One region of the Nonomuraea sp. CA-141351 genome, then DNA from elsewhere that is predicted to be linked to it. Evidence: riboswitches for the same ligand, from Rfam matches in the RefSeq annotation. Region 1 holds a riboswitch; each other region holds the start of a gene.
The links. A riboswitch is a leader RNA that binds a small molecule or an ion and turns the genes downstream of it on or off. The one in region 1 is predicted to bind thiamine pyrophosphate.
Positions count from the first base shown of each region.

Region 1 (4,293 bases):
TGGGGGACCCCCGGCTGGACGAGCGCGGGGTGGAGACCTTGCGGCGGATCATCGACGACACCGGGGCGTTGCAGGAGTGCGAGGCTCTGATCGGCGACTACCTGGGCAAGGCGTTGTCGGCGCTGGACGAGGCCCCGGTGACCGCCGAGGCCCGCGTGGCGCTGACGGAGCTGGCCATCGCCGCCACCTCCCGCAAGACCTGACGCGCACGTCGAGGCCCACATCCTTACGGAACCACGCACGCCCCCCGACGAGGCCGTATGGCCCGAGACGCCCATGTGGTGGCGGGCGCCTCGGGACAGGCAGGGCCCCTCGCGGGTCAGCCGGAGGACAGGCGCTTGGCGAACTCCGCCGCGGCCGCCCCCGGGTCCTCCGCGTCCGTGATCGCGCGTACGACCACCACCCGGCTCACCCCGTACGACATCACCTCGTCCAGGTTCGCGAGGTCGATGCCGCCGATCCCGAACCACGGCCGCGAAGTCCCCAGCGCGGCCGCGTGCCTGAGCAGCGGCGGGCCGGGGGCCGGGCGGCCTGGCTTGGTGGGCGTGGGCCAGATGGGGCCGCAGCAGAAGTAGTCGACGCCCGGCTCCACGGCCGCGGCGGAAGCCTCGGCGGCGGAGTGGGTAGACCGTCCGATGACGATGTCGTCGCCGAGTATCTCTCGCGCGACCGTCACAGGAAGGTCGTCCTGCCCCAGGTGGAGCACGTCGGGCCGGGCGGCGTACGCGATGTCCGCCCGGTCGTTGACGGCCAGCAGCTTGCCGTGCCGGTCGCAGGCGTCGCGGAAGACTTCGAGGAGTGCGAGTTCTTCGCGTGCCTCCAGGCCCTTCTCCCGCAGCTGGATGATGTCCACGCCGCCGGCCAGCACCGAATCGAGGAACTCTGCCAGGTCGCCGCGGTCGCGGCGACCGTCGGTGCAGAGATAGAGGCGGGCCTCAGAAAGCGAGGGCTTGGGCACGCCGCTTGACCTCAGTGTGACGGCCGGCCTTGATCGCCTCGATCGGCGACCCGGGCAGGGACTCGTCTGGGGTGAAGAGCCAGCGCAGCGACTCGACATCGTCGTAGCCGGCGTCCAGCAACACGGTCAGTGTGCCGGGCAGGCCCTTCATCACGTCCTTTCCATCGAGGAACACCGCAGGCACCTGCGGCCCGCCGCTGCCCCGGCGCACGCCTAGCAGCTTGTGGTCCTTGAGGAGTTGCTTGGCCCGCCCGAGCGAAAGGTCCAGGCGCGAGGCCACTTCGGGGAGAGTGAGCCACTCGGCTACGAGCTGGTCGGTCTCCCGGTCGATCTGTGCAACAGAAAGCGTCACGAAACCACAACTACCACATGGCGTGCTTGCTCAAACAACACAATCCCGTAGGGGGACATCTGGATCTACCAGGCGTTCCGCGTCGAGCCGGTGTCCCGCGTCGATGATTCTGCGTCCCTGCACGAGGTCTCGCGGCCGGTCCACGGCGAGCACCGCGGCGAGCGCGTCGTCGGCCGTGAGCCAGACGGCCGACCACTTGCCCTCCGGGTCGCCGCGGTAGACGAGCCGCTCCCCCGCCGGATGATGGCCGGCGTACTGCACCATGTGCCCGAACTGCTCCGACCAGAAGTACGGAACGGGATCGTACGCCACGTCCTCGCCCAGCAGGCTCGCGGCGGCGACCTCGGGGGCGTTGAGCGCGGTGTCCCAGTGCTCGACCCTGAGCCTGGTCTGCCAGCGGCGCGACCACCAGGCGGCGCAGTCGCCGACCGCGACCGTGTTGGGGAGCGAGGCACGCAGGTGCTCGTCCACGACCACGCCGTTGTGGAGGTCGATGTCGGCACCGGTGAGCCATTCGACGGCCGGGCGCACACCGATGCCCGTGACGACCACGTGGGCGTCCACGAACTCGCCGCCGACCAGGCGCACACCGCCCTCGTCCACGGAGTCGACCATGGTGCCGAGCCGCAGGTCGATGTCGTCGTACCAGCGCTGGGTGCGGGCCCCGATCTCGGCGCCGACGGCGGTCGCGAGCGGCGCCGCGCCCGCCTCGATCACGGTCACCGCGCATCCGGCGCGGCGGGCGGCGGTGGCCACCTCGGCGCCGATCCAGCCCGCGCCGATGATCGCGACGCGGGCGCCCGGGACGAGCATGGCCCTGAGCTCGTGGGCGTCGTCGATCGTGCGCAGCACGTGTTGCGGGCCGTCGCCGGGCAGCCTGATCGGCTCGGCCCCGGTGGCGATGACCAGCCCGTCGTAGCGCACCTCGCCCTCGGTGGTCTCCACGACGCCCGCGCGCAGCGACTTGGCGCTGACGCCGGGGCGGAAGTCCACGTCGATCGCGGCCAGGTCGGTGCCGACGTAGCTGGTGTCGGCGTCGCCGAACAGCACGGCCTTGGACAGCGGCGGGCGGTCGTAGGGGCGATGGCGCTCCTCACCGATCAGAGTGACCCTTCCGTCGAATCCGCGCCCGCGCAGCGCTTCCACGGTGCGCACCCCGGCCAGGCCGGCTCCTACCACCACGACATGATTCACGTTCATGACCCTAACGGGGGCGGTGCCGGGCCGTCGCGCCGAGGCCGTAGGCTGGGGACGAAAAGACGCGCGGGAGTCCGGCCGTAACCGGGCTGAGAGGAAGGCTTCACCGGGCCTTCGACCGCAAGACACCTGATCCGGATCATGCCGGCGAAGGGAGCGCGGATGGATGTGATCGTGGGTGGCGGGGTCGTCGGGCTCTCCGTGGCCTGGCGGCTGGCTCGCGAAGGGCGGCCGGTCACCCTGGTGGACCCCGCTCCGGCCTCGGGTGCCTCGCACGCGGCCGCGGGGATGCTGGCGCCGGTGAGCGAGGTCGCCTACACCGAGCTACCGCTGCTGCGGCTGGGCGTGGCGTCGCTGCGCCGCTGGCCCGCCTTCGCCGCCGAGCTGGCCGCCGACGCGGGCCTGGCGGGTGTCGAGGCCCTGGATCTGCGTTCGGACGGGACGCTCGACGTGGCGTTCGGGGCGGACGACCTGGCGGCTCTGGACGAGCTGGCGGCGTACATGGAGAAGCTCGAGCTGCCCGTCGAGCGGCTGAGCGGGCGCGAGTGCCGCCGCCTGGAGCCCATGCTGGCCCCCTCCGTGCGGGGCGGGCTGCTGGCCCCCGGCGACGCCTGGGTCGACCCGCGCCGGGTGACGGCGGCGCTGCTCGCCGCTCTCGACCGCCTCGAAGTACCGCTGGTACGGGCGCGCGTCAGCGAGCTGCTGCGCGACGGCGACCGCGTCACAGGGGTACGCGTCGAGCCCCCCGGCAGCGCGAGCGCGGTCGCCGGTGAAGGGCCGCCCGAGGTGCGGGCGGAGCGGGTCGTCCTGGCGGCCGGGGCGTGGAGCGCCAGGCTGGCGGAGGTGCCGGTGCGGCCGGTCAAGGGGCAGATCATGCGGTTGCGTTCCCCGCAGCCGCTGCTCACCCGCTGCGTACGCGGCACCGTGCACGGCACGCCGGTCTACCTCGTCCCCCGGGGCGACGGCGAGCTGGTGGTCGGGGCGACCCAGGAGGAGATGGGGTTCGACACCCGGGTGACGGCGGGCGGGCTCTACGAGCTGCTGCGGGACGCCAGGGAGCTGGTGCCGGGCGTCACCGAGCTGGAGGTGGCCGACGTGGTGGCCGGGCTGAGGCCGGGCACGCCGGACAACCTGCCGGTCATCGGCCCGAGCGGCACGCCGGGGCTCGCGCTGGCCACCGGGCACCACCGGGGCGGCGTGCTGCTGGCCCCGCTGACGGCGGACATCCTGCTGGGCCGAGAGGGCGAGCTGGCGGCGCTGTGCGCGCCTGGAAGGTTTCGGGAAATTTCATGATTGTGACGATCAACGGGGCCGCGCACGAGGTGGCCGACGGCACGACCGTGGCGCAGGCCGTACGCACATTGACCTCGGCCACCACCGGAGTGGCCGTGGCCGTGAACGACGAGGTGGTCACGCGGAGCTCGTGGGAGACGACGGCGCTCGGCGACCGTGACCGGGTGGAGGTTCTGACGGCGGTGCAAGGTGGATGATCTGATCATCGCCGGGGAGAAGTTCGCTTCCCGGCTCATCATGGGGACCGGCGGCGCGCCCTCGCTGGAAGTGCTCGACCAGGCGCTGGCCGCGTCCGGCACCGAGCTGACCACGGTGGCCATGCGGCGGCTCGATCCGAGCTCCCGCGGCTCGGTCCTCGACGTGCTGCGCAAGCGGGACATCAAGGTGCTGCCCAACACGGCGGGCTGCTTCACCGCGGGCGAGGCCGTGCTGACGGCGCGGCTGGCCAGGGAGGCGCTCGGCACGAACTGGGTCAAGCTGGAGGTCATCGCCG
Region 1 is NZ_CP191982.1:4,016,131-4,020,423, reverse strand. Features, by position in the region: gene ACQPWU_RS19100 (polyprenyl synthetase family protein) at 1-203, shown strand, start outside; gene thiE (thiamine phosphate synthase) at 320-958, opposite strand; gene ACQPWU_RS19090 (Rv2175c family DNA-binding protein) at 936-1,310, opposite strand; gene ACQPWU_RS19085 (NAD(P)/FAD-dependent oxidoreductase) at 1,341-2,504, opposite strand; TPP riboswitch at 2,564-2,680, shown strand; gene thiO (glycine oxidase ThiO) at 2,670-3,800, shown strand; gene thiS (sulfur carrier protein ThiS) at 3,797-3,997, shown strand; gene ACQPWU_RS19070 (thiazole synthase) at 3,990-4,293, shown strand, end outside.

Region 2 (4,293 bases), 3.9 Mb from region 1:
CCTGGGTGGGTCAGGCGTCGATCGGTACCCGGTCCGCCTTCCGTGTCCCCATGTGCCTGCGGAGCCCGTAGGCCGCCACCACCGCGGCCAGCAGGGTGGCCGTCACCGGGACAGCCAGGGCCGTGCGTAGCGCCGTGAGGCCCGACTCCGCGGTGGTCCCGTCGCCCAGGGCCGCCACGTTGACCGCCGTCACCATCGACAGGCCCAGGGCGGCGCCGAACTGGAACGACGTGTTGATGAGGCCGCTCGCCAGCCCCTGCTCCTCCGGTGCGATCCCGTCCGTGGCCACGATCGTGAGGGGGCCGTAGACGAAGGCGAACATCAGGCCGATCAGCAGCATCGAGGGCAGCATGGCCGCATACGTCCAGTCGAGTCCCACCCCGAGGAAGAGCGCGTACGCCAGCAGCCCCGACAGCAGGCCGCCCAGGACGACCTTGGCGTTGCCGTACCGGTTGACCAGCCACGGCGTGAGCGTCGGGGCGAGGACCACGTCGGCGGCGGCCGCCAGCAGCGCCAGGCCCGTCTGGATGGTGGACCAGCCGCGCAGCTCCTGCAGATACAGCGTGACCAGGAACTGGAAGCCGAAGAACGACGCCGTGAGCAGGGCGGCCGTGACGTTCGCCCGCACCAGGGCGCCCGACCTGAGCAGGCCGAGGCGGACCAGGGGGTGGGTGGAGCGGCGTTCGACGGCGACGAAGGCCCCGAGGAGCGCCAGGCCCCCGAGGAAGGCGGCCGCCGTCAGCGGCCAGTTGTCGGACGGGTGCTCGAGGCGTACCACCCCGTAGACCAGGAGCATCATCGCTCCCGTGACGCTCAGAGCGCCGGCCGCGTCGAAACCGCCGCCGCGAGGCCCGGAAGGAAGGGAGTCGGAAGGAGAGCCCTTGAGCAGGGGGATCGCGGCGAGGAGGATCACCAGCGACAGCAGGACGGGTGCGAAGAAGACCCAGCGCCAGCCGAACGCGGTCAGCAGGCCGCCGATCACCAGCCCGAGCGCGAAGCCGCCCGCGGCCGTGCCGGCGTAGATGAGCAGGGCCCGGTTCCGCTGCGGGCCCTCGGGGAAGGTCGTGGTGAGCAGGGAGAGCCCGGCGGGGGTCATGAACGCGGCGGCCACTCCCGTGACGAACCTGGCCACCAGCAGCACCCACCCCTCATGAGCGAATCCGCCGAGCCCGGAGAAGGCCAGGAACACCCCCAGCCAGATCAGGAACATCCGCCGCCGGCCCAGCAGGTCCGCCGCCCGGCCGCCGAGCAGCATGAAGCCGCCGTAGCCGAGCACGTACGCGCTCACGACCCCGCTCAGCACGCCGGTGGACAGTCCCAGGTCGGCCCTGATGGACGGGAGGGCGACGTTGAGCATGGCCACGTCGATGCCCTCGAGAAAGATGGCTCCGCACAGAACGATCAGCACGCCCCAAGAGCGAGCAGGCATGACAAACTCCCGGTTACTTCTAGGAAGGTCGGTTATCTCTTGTAACCGGACACATCATCGGCGACCATGAAATGTCATGGAAGAAGGCACTTTGGAATCACTCGGTTACTGCGACAGCACCGTGGAAGACGACTACGACGTACGCCAGTGGGACACGCGTGAGGACTGCGAGGTCCGGCAGATACTCGACCGCGTCGCGGACAAGTGGTCGCTGCTCGTGATCGCCCTGCTCGACTGCCAGACCCTGCGCTTCACCCAGCTGCGCCGCGAGATCGACGGCGTCAGCCAGCGCATGCTCAGCGTGACCCTGCGCCAGCTCGAGCGCGACGGTCTGGTCAGCCGCACGGTCCATCCCGTCGTGCCGCCCAGGGTGGACTACGCGCTGACACCGCTCGGCCGTACCCTTCACCAGACCATCAAGGCGCTGGTCACGTGGACGGAGGAGCACCAGCAGGAGATCGCCACGGCCCGTGCCGCCTACGACGCGCGGCGCGAGATGATGGAGTCATGACCGTTCCTGAGATAGAAGCCAGTGCCATTCCCGACGACGCCTACCTGCTCGACGTCCGAGAGCAGGAAGAGTGGGTCGCCGGGCACGCGCCGGAGGCAGTCCACATCCCCATGACCCAGATCCAAGGGCGGGTCGACGAGGTGCCCGGTGACCGGACGGTCTACGTCGTCTGCCGGGTCGGCGGCCGGTCCCTGCAGGTCGCGGCCTGGCTCAACCAGCTCGGGCGCGACGCGGTCAACGTCGGTGGCGGCATGCAGTCGTGGGAGTACGCGCGGCGCCCGATGGTCAGTGAGACTGGTCAAACGCCCTTCGTGGCATAAAAAGGTCCAAAAGAGCGCGTAAAGCCTCCCTGTGGCGTTTCTGCCGCCACTAGGGCATGATGAGGGCGCTAACTTCAGATCGTCGCGGGAGCTCGGGGTTCCGGGCTGAGAGGGCAGCAAGAGATCCGCTGCCGACCGCCTGAACCTGTCCGGGTAATGCCGGCGTAGGGAGTGTGCGATGACGCATGTCGCCGACGAAGTTCCCCTGACTCTCGAGGGCAGGCCGCCCAAGACCCTTGGCGTGCTCGATCAGGGTGCGCTCTGGGCGAACCTCGGGGTCAGCCTCCTGGGCTTCTCCGGGGCGCTGCTCCTGCTCGACCCGCTCGGCAACGCACCGCTCAGCCTGGCCGCCGCGCTGGTGGCCGTCGTGGTGGGCAGCCTGATCGGCACGGCCATGGTCGGCCTGTCCGCCGTCCCGGGCACGCGGACCGGGCAGCCCGCGATGGTGCTGCTGCGTGGGCTGTTCGGGGCGAGGATCTCGTACGTGCCCACGGTCCTGAACATCGTGCAGATGATTGGCTGGGGCGCGTTCGAGCTGTGGGTCATCGCCAAGGCGGCCGGCGCGATCTTCGGGGCGGTGCCGTACCAGGTGTGGGTGATCGTGGCGGGAGCGCTGACCACCGCCCTCACGATCTGGCCGCTCGGGTCGGTACGGATCCTGCGGCGGTACGTCACCATCGGCGTGATCGTGTCGCTGGTGTGGTTCGCCTGGTTCTTCCTGACCCGGGCCCCCGCGCACACCGGCGGGTCCTGGACGGCGTTCGCCCCGGCCGTGGACTACGTGATCGCGCTGTCGGTGTCGTGGGTGCCGATGGCGGCGGACTTCGCCCGGCACTCCAGGTCGGGCAGGGCCGCGTTCACCGGTGTGGTCGGCGGCTACACGCTGGCGCAGGTGGCCTGCCTGGGGCTCGGCGTGTACGCGGTGGCCATGGCGGGGGCGGACGTGGTGCAGGCCGATGGGACGTCGGTGTTCGGCCCGTTCGTCGCCGTGCCGTTGGGCGCGCTGTTCTTCGCCATCCTCGTGCTGCGCGAGACCGACCAGTCGTTCGCCAACGTCTACTCCACCACGGTCTCGCTGCAGAACCTGATGCCGCGCGTGGACCGGCGCATTCTCTCCGCCGCCATCGGCGTGCTGACCGTCGCGATCGCCCTGTTCGTGGACGTCAACTCGTACGGGGCGTTCCTGGGGGTGATCGGGGCGGTGTTCGTGCCGATGTTCGCGGTGCTGGCCGTGGACTACTTCGTGCTGGGCGGCTCGCGCGACTGGAACACCGCGGAGAACGCGCCCTCGCGCTGGTCGAGGCTGGTGCCGTGGGCGCTCGGCTTCGTGGCGTACTGGCTGACGACCTCCACGCCCACGGTCCCGCAGTGGGACGCCATCTGGCAGTCGGTCCGCGAGGTCATCGGCTTCACCCGGCAGCCGTGGATGAACGGCGCGCTCGGCGCGGCCATCGTGGCCGCGCTGGTGACGCTGCTCATCGGCTCGCTGGGGCGCGCTTCTCGACGTTGAGCAGGTGCTGCTTGGCCGCGGGTCCGCCCGCGTAGTCGCCGAGCCCGCCGTCCTCGCGCACCACCCGGTGGCACGGCACGATCACGCAGACGGGGTTGGAGGCCAGCGCGTTGCTGATCGCCCGCAGCGCGCGCGGCCTGCCGATGCTCGCGCCGATCGCCTCCAGCGTCGTCGTCGTGCCGTACGGGACCGCCATCGTCTTCTGCAGCACCGTTCGGGCGAACGACGTGGCCAGCGTCAGGTTCACCGGCGTGGCGAACGCGCGCAGGCGGCCCGAGAAGTACGCGTCCAGCTCCCTTCGCACCGGGTCGAGCCGGCGCGCGTCCGGCCCGATGAACGTGCCCACATGCCTCGTGATCAGCTCGAACACATTGTTCTCAGGCTCGAAGCTGCACGCCACGATGCCCTTGCCCGTCACCGCGAGGACCAGCCTGCCGACGGCGCCGTCATAGGTGCCGAAGGCGATGTCAGGTGGTGTCTCACCTCGATAGGTGTTGGAGGTCACGCGCAACAAGGCATCGAG
Region 2 is NZ_CP191982.1:69,670-73,962, reverse strand. Features, by position in the region: gene ACQPWU_RS00360 (MFS transporter) at 11-1,429, opposite strand; gene ACQPWU_RS00355 (winged helix-turn-helix transcriptional regulator) at 1,506-1,940, shown strand; gene ACQPWU_RS00350 (rhodanese-like domain-containing protein) at 1,937-2,260, shown strand; TPP riboswitch at 2,335-2,448, shown strand; gene ACQPWU_RS00345 (purine-cytosine permease family protein) at 2,439-3,770, shown strand; gene ACQPWU_RS00340 (methylated-DNA--[protein]-cysteine S-methyltransferase) at 3,736-4,293, opposite strand, start outside.
Region 2: linked by a shared signal. The riboswitch ahead of ACQPWU_RS00345 (purine-cytosine permease family protein) and the one ahead of thiO (glycine oxidase ThiO) in region 1 are both predicted to bind thiamine pyrophosphate.

Region 3 (4,293 bases), 3.1 Mb from region 1:
CCGGGATGGCCCGCTTGATCTGGATGGGCCCGTCGACGACGGCCTCGCCCCAGCGGCTGAGGCCGGACACGAGCGCGAGCACCGTGCCGAGCGGCACGCCGATGGCCAGGCCCAGCACCACGCGCTGGACCGAGGCCAGCAGGTTGTCCTGGAGGCGGCCGTTCTCGATCAGGTCGGCCGCGGTGGTGACCACGGTCCAGGGCGCCGACAGGAACCGGGGGTCGAGCAGGCCCGAGCCCGATGCGGCCGCCCAGAGCGCCAGCAGCAGGAACGGGCCCAGCAGGAAGCCGAACTTGATCGGGCGGCGGGGGCGCAGGCGGCGCCGGTTCCGCGCGGGAGCGACGGCGGCCGGCCGGGAGGTGACGAGTGTCATCATGCGCCGCCCTTCAGCGCGTCCGCCTGCACCGACTGGAAGCGCAGGTCGTACAGGTCCTGTGCCTTCAGCGGCGGGTTCCCCGTCTCCTTGGCCAGGATGTCGATGGTCTCCTGGTGCCTGGCGACGGCATCCGACCAGTCGCCCGGGATGTCCGGCTCGCCCGCCAGGTCGACCAGGTACTGGCCGTCGGCGGCGGACAGGCCCTGGTCCTTGACGTAGTAGCCCTCGATCCACTCCTTGGGATGCTCGTAGACCCAGCGCGTGGCTCGTGCCCAGGCGGCGACGTACTCGCGGATCGCGGCGGCCTTGGCCGGGTCCTGCAGGGTGACCGTGCGCACGTAGAGGTGGCCCGGGTCGTCACGCAGACCGTGCCGGATGGTGGTGGCGCCGTCCTTGCCCCACTTGGCGGCGTACCGCTTGATGTTGACGCCGCCGATCGGGGCCACGTCCACCTGCTTGGAGGCCAGCGCGTTCGGGTAGACGTCGCCGGTGCTCGGCAGCTCGACCAGGGTGACGTCGTCCTTGGTGAGCCCGGCCTTCTTCAGCACCTTGAGCACCAGCGCGCCCTGCGCCTGGCCAGGGCTGTATGCGATCTTCTTGCCGCGCAGGTCGGTGAGGGTCTTCACGCTCACCCCCGGCGCGATGCCCAGCTCGTACGTCGGGTGGTTGAGCGGGTCCTTGCGGAACTTGGAGGCCACGATCTTGACGGGCAGGCCGGTCCAGGTCGCGTGGATGGGCGGGATCTCGGCGACCGCGCCGACGTCCAGCGCGTCCGCCCGGAACGCCTCGCTCGTCTGTGGCCCGCCGCTGATGTTGGCCCACTCGATGTCGAACGAGAACTTGTCGATCTGGCCCGAGAGCTGGAGCGCCACCTTGGTCGGCGGGTCTCCGACGATCAACTTGGTGCCCTTGGGCACGGAGGCCGGCAGCGGAGCGTCCGCCGCGAGCGTTGACGCGGGCCGTTCACGCTCGCCGCTCTGACCGCACGCGGCCATCGCGGCGAGCAGGAGTACGGCGAGCGCCGGTCTTAACAGGGAGGAGACAGGCATACGGAATGGTCCTTGTCGTGGGACGGCAGCAAGCCCGCACTCACGATAGGCACGCCCCGACCGCAAAAGCAACATTTCCTACCGATTTATCGGGTATTCTGCTGGTGTGCTCTGGAGGTGGGGAGGGGAGCGAGTCTGCTAACGTCGATCACGACGCGGGGTGCCCGGGCGCCGGGCTGAGATCACACCCGTCGAACCTGATCTAGTTCGCACTAGCGAAGGGACGTCATCGTTGACTTTCTCCGAGAAGATCTGGACGCGCACGGCCACGCTGCTCGACGCGATCCACAACCACCCGTTCAACACCGCCCTCCGCGACGGCACCCTCGACCGGGACCGCTTCGCGTTCTACCTCGTCCAGGACGGGCGCTACCTCGTGGCGTACTCCAAGGTGCTCGCGACCGCCTCGGCCCGCGCCACGGACCCGGCCGACGCCGCGTTCTTCGCCCAGAGCGCGCACACGGCGCTGGTCGTCGAGCGCGGCCTGCACGCCGGTTACCTCGAGGAGTTCGGGCTGACGGCCGGCCAGACGGAGGGGATCGCCACGTCGCCGACCTGCCTGGCCTACTCGTCCTACCTGCAGGCGACGGCGCTCGCCGCCCCGCTACCCGTGCTCGCCGCCGCCGTGCTGCCGTGCTTCTGGGTGTACCAGGACGTCGGTACGGCGCTGCTCGAGCGTACGGCGGGCGCTCCCGGCCACCCGTACCGGACCTGGATCGCCACCTACTCCGACCCGTCCTTCGCGGCCTCGGTGGAGCAGGCCAAGGCGCTCGTGGACCGGCTGGCCGAGCTCGCCGACCCGGCGACGCTCCAGGCGATGGAGGAGGCGTTCTGCCGGGCCACCGAGTACGAGTGGATGTTCTGGGACAGCGCCTGGCGCCTCGAGACCTGGCCCACGGCGCGATGGCTGGCCTGACACCCCGCCGTCACGCGAACGACTCGCTGAGCTCCCTGCGCAGCTCGCGGGCCTGGTGCAGGTAGTGGCGCGCCAGCGCCGTGCGCCCGGCCGACCGGTACAGCTCGCCCAGCGTCTGGTAGGTGTCGGCCTCGCCGCTCCGGTCCCCGAGCTGCTGGAAGATCACCAGCGAGCGCTCCAGCTGGTCGGAGCCGTCCGACCGGTCGCCCCTGGCCACCTGGAGCCCGCCCAGGTTCCGCATCGCGTACGCGCCGCAGTGCCGATCCCCGAGCGACTCGAAGATGTCCAGCGCGTGCCCCTGGAACCGCATGGCCCTGTCGGACTCGGCGACCAGGTCGTACATGCGGCCGAGCTGCATCGACACGCAGCCCTCGCGGTGGGCGTCGCCCAGCTCCTCGGCCAGCCGCAGTGCGTCCCCGAGCCACCTGGAGGCCTGGCGCACGTCACGCAGCGACAGGTGGACGCGCCCGATCGCCTGCCGCGCGTACGCCTCGCCGCTCCTGTCCCCGATGGCCAGGAACATGGCCAGCGCGTGCCTGAAGGACCCGAGCGCCCTGAGATGCCGGCCGGAGAACTGGTTGACGGCCGCCAGCCCGCAGATCGAGATCGCCTCGCTCCGCGTGTCGCCCAGCTCGTGGAAGATGGCTCGCGCCCGCCGGAACATGTCGCCGGCCTCGGCGTACCGGTCCTGGTAGAGGCACACCTGGGCCAGGCCGCGGAGCATGGCCGCCTCGCCGTGGCGGTCGCCGGCCGCGCGGGCGCTGTCCAGGGCGACGCGGTGCGTGACCTGCCACTCCTCCAGGCGGCAGTGCAGATCGAAGTACGGGACCAGGGTCGCGGCCAGCCCCCACGCGGACTGCGCCAGGCCCGCGTCGGCGGCCAGCCGTACCGCCTCCACCAGGGACTCCCGCTCGGCGTCGAACCACGACAGCGGCTCGGCGGTCAGGCGGCCGAGTGTCTCCCGCTCCAGGCTCCAGCGGGGCGCCCCGTCGGACGTCAGCCCGAAGAGGGTGGTCGGCAGCCGCGTGGCGGCGTGCTCGGCGGCGGTCAGCCAGCCGCCGAGCACCCTGATGAGCGCGTGCCGCTCGGCCCCGTCGACGGTCGGGCCGCCCGCCTTCTCCTTCGCGGCGCAGCGGACCAGGTCGTGCAGGCGGTAGCGGGGCTGGCCGACGGGGTCGGTGCCGGCCAGGCGCAGGAGGTTCGCGTCCACGAGGGTGTCGACCACGGTCTCCGCCCGGTGCCTGTCGAGCACGGCGTCGGCCACCCAGCCCGGCACGGAGTGCGAGCCGAGCAGGCCGAGCGCGCGGAAGGCCAGGGCCGCGTCGCCGGGCAGCCGCCGGTAGCTGAGCTCGAACGAGCCGCGTACCTCGAGGTCGCCTGCGCGCAGCTCGTCGAGGCGGCTCGTCTCGTCGTCCAGCCGCTGCCGCAGCACGCTCAGCGGCCAGCCGGGCCGCCCCGCCAGCCGGGCCCCCGCCACCCTGACGGCCAGCGGCAGGTGGCCACAGGAGCGCACGATCGCCTGGGCGGCCTCGCGCTCCCCGGCCACCCGCTCGGCGCCGACGATCTTGCCCAGCAGCTGCTCGGCCTCCGCGGGCGGCAGCACGTCGAGCTCGAGCTGGAGGGCGCCCGGTAACTCCGCGATCCGCCGCCGGCTCGTGACGAGCACCGCGCAGCCGTTGCCGGGCAGCAGGGCGCGCACCTGCGCGGTGTCGGCGGCGTCGTCGAGGAAGACCAGCATGGGCCGCTCGGACAGCAGAGAGCGATAGAGCGAGGCCCGCTCACGCAGCGTGGGCGGCAGGGCCGGCTCCGCGACGCCGAGCGCCCGCAGCGCCTCGGCCAGGAGGTCGAGGGGGTCGGCCGGAGTCGCGTCGGTGCCACCCAGGCACAGATAGAGCTGCCCGGCCGGATACTCCGCCCGTAAGGCGTGCGCGCAGTGCACGGCCAGCGCGGAC
Region 3 is NZ_CP191982.1:7,077,088-7,081,380, reverse strand. Features, by position in the region: gene ACQPWU_RS33455 (ABC transporter permease) at 1-376, opposite strand, end outside; gene ACQPWU_RS33450 (ABC transporter substrate-binding protein) at 373-1,425, opposite strand; TPP riboswitch at 1,572-1,666, shown strand; gene tenA (thiaminase II) at 1,658-2,341, shown strand; gene ACQPWU_RS33440 (BTAD domain-containing putative transcriptional regulator) at 2,352-4,293, opposite strand, start outside.
Region 3: linked by a shared signal. The riboswitch ahead of tenA (thiaminase II) and the one ahead of thiO (glycine oxidase ThiO) in region 1 are both predicted to bind thiamine pyrophosphate.